DNA from 2 places in the Pseudoalteromonas sp. CO348 genome. Region 2 is predicted to be linked to the other one. Evidence: predicted binding sites of a transcription regulator. Region 2 holds the regulator's gene; the other holds the start of a gene.

Region 1 (2,210 bases), on a different contig from region 2:
ACGAAACTAGCAACCAGTGACCCGGTAAGCCATCATATTTTTCGTGAACGTAACGCGCTTTGTCTTGCTTTGGCTCAACAGGAATATCGGCTTGGTAGTCACCCTTTTTCCAATTACCCCAATGCTTCTTCACCATAGCCATAGTTTCTTTAGGATCTACATCACCTACGATCACAAGTGATACATACTCAGGCTTATAAAAACGCTCAAAGAAGGTTTTACCATAGGCCATCTGATCTGGCATTGCTTCGATGTCTTCAAAAAAGCCCATTGTCGTGTGTTTATAGGTATGCTTGTCAAATGCTTCTTTTCTTACCGCAGAAAGCAGTTTTCGAACTGGGCTAGCATTATTTTTAAGGTACTCACCTTTAACAGTTAGTGCCTCAGTACGAAACTGCTCTTCACTGTAAGTTAGGTTTTGAAAGATATCCGCTTCAATTTCTAATACTTTATCTAAATGCTGCTTTGAGAAATTTAGGTGGTAGTTCGTGTAATCATTGGTGGTGTAAGCGCGATTATCAACACCTGAATTTTTCAAAATGTCCGAATAAACGTCTTGTGGATACTTTTCTGAGCCTTTGAACATCATATGCTCAAAGAAGTGAGCAAAGCCGGTTTTACCCGCTTCAACTTCATTACGCGAACCAACAGAAACCGGAATTTGTAGCGATACCACATCAGGATAGTTAGTTTTAACTACCATGACGCGAAGGCCATTTTCTAGCTCTTCCAAAACATAATCTTGGGCGAATACTTTATTGGATTGGGCAGCTTGAGTACTTACAGCTGACTGTTGAGCTTGGTCTGAATTCGTCGCTGCGCAGCCACTAAGCGCTAAGCTTACGGCAAAGCTGGTTGCTAGTAATTTGAATTTCATGAATTTGGTCCTAATCATATTTTTTATTCTAAGTAAGTCGTGTTCACTTACGTTAGCAAACCTCCTGATTATGCCCCAAAGTCATACTAATTCGCTAATTTCCAAGGTGATTTACCACCCTAATGTGTAAACAAATATGAAATTTTGGTTTGAGCGCTTGAGATAAATTCATAATTATTGAAATTCTTTCATTAAAAAAATCTATCTAGACGTCTAAATGGCTGCTATATTAGTAAAGAGATACAGAAATGCTTTTGTGGAATGAGGATTATGGCTTTAACGCTTCAAGAGAAAATCATTGACCCTAACCAAGGGGTATATTTAATTGGTACCACACCACCTAAGATTGGCACCGACCCAGAGCAGCTAAAATCAATTGCCGCTAAACTTTTGGGCCGTTTACATGAGATTGAATACGACGGCGTGATCATCTATGACATTCAAGATGAAAGCAGTCGTACTCAAGTACCACGCCCATTTCCTTTTAAGCACACCGTTGATCCGTGTGAATATAGTCAGTTGATCCGCGAATTGTCGCACCTTGATGTAATTACGTATAAAAGTGTGGCACAGCGCGACAGTGAAGCTTTTGGCGATTGGTTAAGCAGCACCAAACAGCAATATGGGCTAAACAATCTCGTATTAGTGGGCAGTCCATCTTCACAAGGCGATATTAAGTTACCGCTTTCTGAAGCCTATGATGTACTGAAGCATCATCAAGATAACTTTTTCTTAGGTGGTGTAACGATTGCAGAGCGCCACGCCAGTAAGCGTAATGAACACGAAAGATTAATTGATAAAACAGAGCAAGGCTGCCAATTTTTTGTTTCCCAAGCAGTGTATGACGCTCAAGCAACCATAGATCTTATCACGAGCTATGCTCGCACCTGTAAACAGCAAGGGCAAACACCAAAACGCATTATTCTTACCTTTACTCCATGTGGTGGAGAAAAAACCTTGCAGTTTATGGAGTGGCTGGGGATCTCAGTACCAGAAGCAACCAAATGGCGCATGTTAGATTCAGAAAACACACTAAGTGAGTCAATTCGTATTTGTAGAGAGAATCTAGATCAAATCTTAAAAAGCTGCTCACACCTAGATATTTCTCTTGGCTTAAATATTGAGAGCTTAACAAACCGAAAAGAAGAAATTGACGCGTCGATAAACCTTTATCGACTGTTGAAGGCGACCATGGAATTATGCCTTGCGGAAAAGCAAATTGCTTAATGCAGTCTAGGGCCTGTTGATCTTCCAAGTTTGTTTTTGCAGCAGTTTGATTGGTATTTATACAAGACAGAGCCTGCGTAGCATAGTCATTCTATGTAAGTCTGGC
Region 2 (2,210 bases):
GTCAAAGCCTGTTATGGAAGGTAAGGCGCTATTATTTAAGCGTTTTGCGGGCCTTGATTCAATCGATATCGAAGTTAAGCACAACACCACCGAAGACTTCATTAATACTGTGGCAAATATCGCAGACACATTTGGTGGCATTAACCTTGAAGATATTAAAGCGCCAGAGTGTTTTGAAATTGAGCGCGCGCTAATTGAACGCTGTGACGTTCCTGTATTCCATGATGATCAGCACGGCACTGCAATTGTAACCGCTGCGGGTATGCTGAATGCGTTGGAAATCCAGGGTAAAGATATTCATGATGCGATTATTGTGTGTCTTGGCGCGGGTGCAGCCGCTATTGCTTGTATGGAATTACTGATCAAATGCGGTGCTCAACGTGAGCACATCTATATGCTGGACAGAAAAGGCGTGATCCATACTCGTCGTGATGACCTAAATGAATACAAAGAGCTGTTTGCAAACAACACGGATAAGCGTACGTTACAAGACGTGATTGCAGATGCGGACGTATTTGTTGGTGTTTCTGGCCCAGACTTACTTTCTGCTGAGGATCTAAAGCTAATGGCTGACAAGCCAGTGGTATTTGCTTGTTCTAACCCAGATCCAGAGATCAGCCCTGAGGTTGCACACGGTGCACGTAATGATTTGATCATGGCGACAGGTCGCTCAGATTATCCAAACCAAGTAAATAACGTGCTGTGTTTCCCGTTTATCTTCCGTGGTGCGCTTGATGTACGTGCAACCGCTATCAATGACGAGATGAAGATTGCAGCGGTTGAAGCAATTAGAACGATTGCGAAAGAGCCTGTGCCTGCTGAAGTGTTAAAAGCGGCTGATGTGGATAGTCTTGAGTTTGGTCCTGAGTACATTATTCCAAAACCAATGGATCCGCGTTTGTTACCTCGTATCGCAAAAGCGGTAGCGGTAGCTGCAATTGAATCAGGTGTGGCACAAATCGATATGCCAGCTGGATATATGGAATAGTACCATTGGTATTATCCAAATGAAAAAAGCCTCGATTGAGGCTTTTTTTGTGTCTGTATGTCCACAGAGAAAGAGTAGTTATCACTCTTCGTTTATTTCTGGGATCTCCAAACCGCGCTCTTCCATTATTTGTCTTACCTCTAACGGAATACGCTCTGGGTTATCTTTTCTCAAGTCTTCATCGCTCGGCAGTGGCTGACCTGTGAAGGCATGTAGAAACGCCTCACATAAAAGCTCACTGTTCGTGGCATGACGTAAGTTATTCACTTGGCGACGTGTACGCTCATCAGTTAGCACTTTGAGTACATTCAGAGGTATGCTCACCGTGATCTTTTTTACTTGCTCTGCTTTCTTACCGTGTTCTGCATATGGGTGAATATACTCACCGTTCCATTTTGCCATAATTGTGTACTTGCCTCAGTTACATCAATGCCAATATGACTGGGTTCTGGTCTACATTATTCACCAACCGCATGAATATAGGGATAACCTTACGAATTAAAGATAAATCCCAAACTCAAATAGATGAATAAACTAATCCGCCATAGCGAGATAGAAGAATCTCTGCCATAGTTTTCAATAACTCAGTCGTATTAGCAACGCCTAGAGTGGCGAAATTTTATCGGTTTAAAAAAGATAGTCAAATACTAGTTATTTAGCCATTTAGCAGTATAAATGTTTTGACTTCTAGTTTATGTTGCTCTAACCTTTTAGACGTCTAAACATCCAACTATCTAGGTGACCTTATGAGTCAAGTTAACAAATCGACGGTTGCAGTACGTCATGGTATAGAAGCTGATAAAGCACATGGGGCAGTAGTGCCACCGCTTTACCTTTCTACCACCTATTCTTTTGCCGATTTTGATACCAAACGCGACTACGATTATGGCCGCAGTGGTAACTTTAATCGTGATGTGCTTGCACAGGCACTTACCGAACTTGAAGGTGGTGCTCGTGGCATTATTACCGCGACTGGCATGGCTGCCGTTCACCTAGTAACTCAGCTACTTAACCATGACGATACGCTGGTTATTCCACATGACTGTTATGGTGGTAGCTATCGCTTGTTTACATCGCTTGCTAAGCGTGGATTGCTCAAATTAGCCGTCTTGGATCTCACACAATCAGAAAGTCTTGCACAGCTGCAGCAGATCAAACCTAAATTAGTTTGGATTGAAACACCAAGTAACCCAATATTAAGGCTAACGGATATAGAAGCTGT

What was found. Region 2 encodes MetJ, which represses methionine synthesis genes. Its sites were predicted from a motif close to TAGACGTCTAGACGTCTA; they were not measured.
Region 1: a site for MetJ is predicted at 1,084-1,101, ahead of EXT48_RS02255 (methylenetetrahydrofolate reductase). Genes of this name have one in related genera too.

The regions. Positions count from the first base shown of each region.
Region 1 is NZ_SGPI01000009.1:51,260-53,469, reverse strand. It holds gene EXT48_RS02260 (pitrilysin family protein) at 1-877, opposite strand, end outside; gene EXT48_RS02255 (methylenetetrahydrofolate reductase) at 1,148-2,104, shown strand.
Region 2 is NZ_SGPI01000030.1:41,563-43,772, reverse strand. It holds gene EXT48_RS15200 (malic enzyme-like NAD(P)-binding protein) at 1-988, shown strand, start outside; gene metJ (met regulon transcriptional regulator MetJ) at 1,070-1,390, opposite strand; gene metB (cystathionine gamma-synthase) at 1,735-2,210, shown strand, end outside.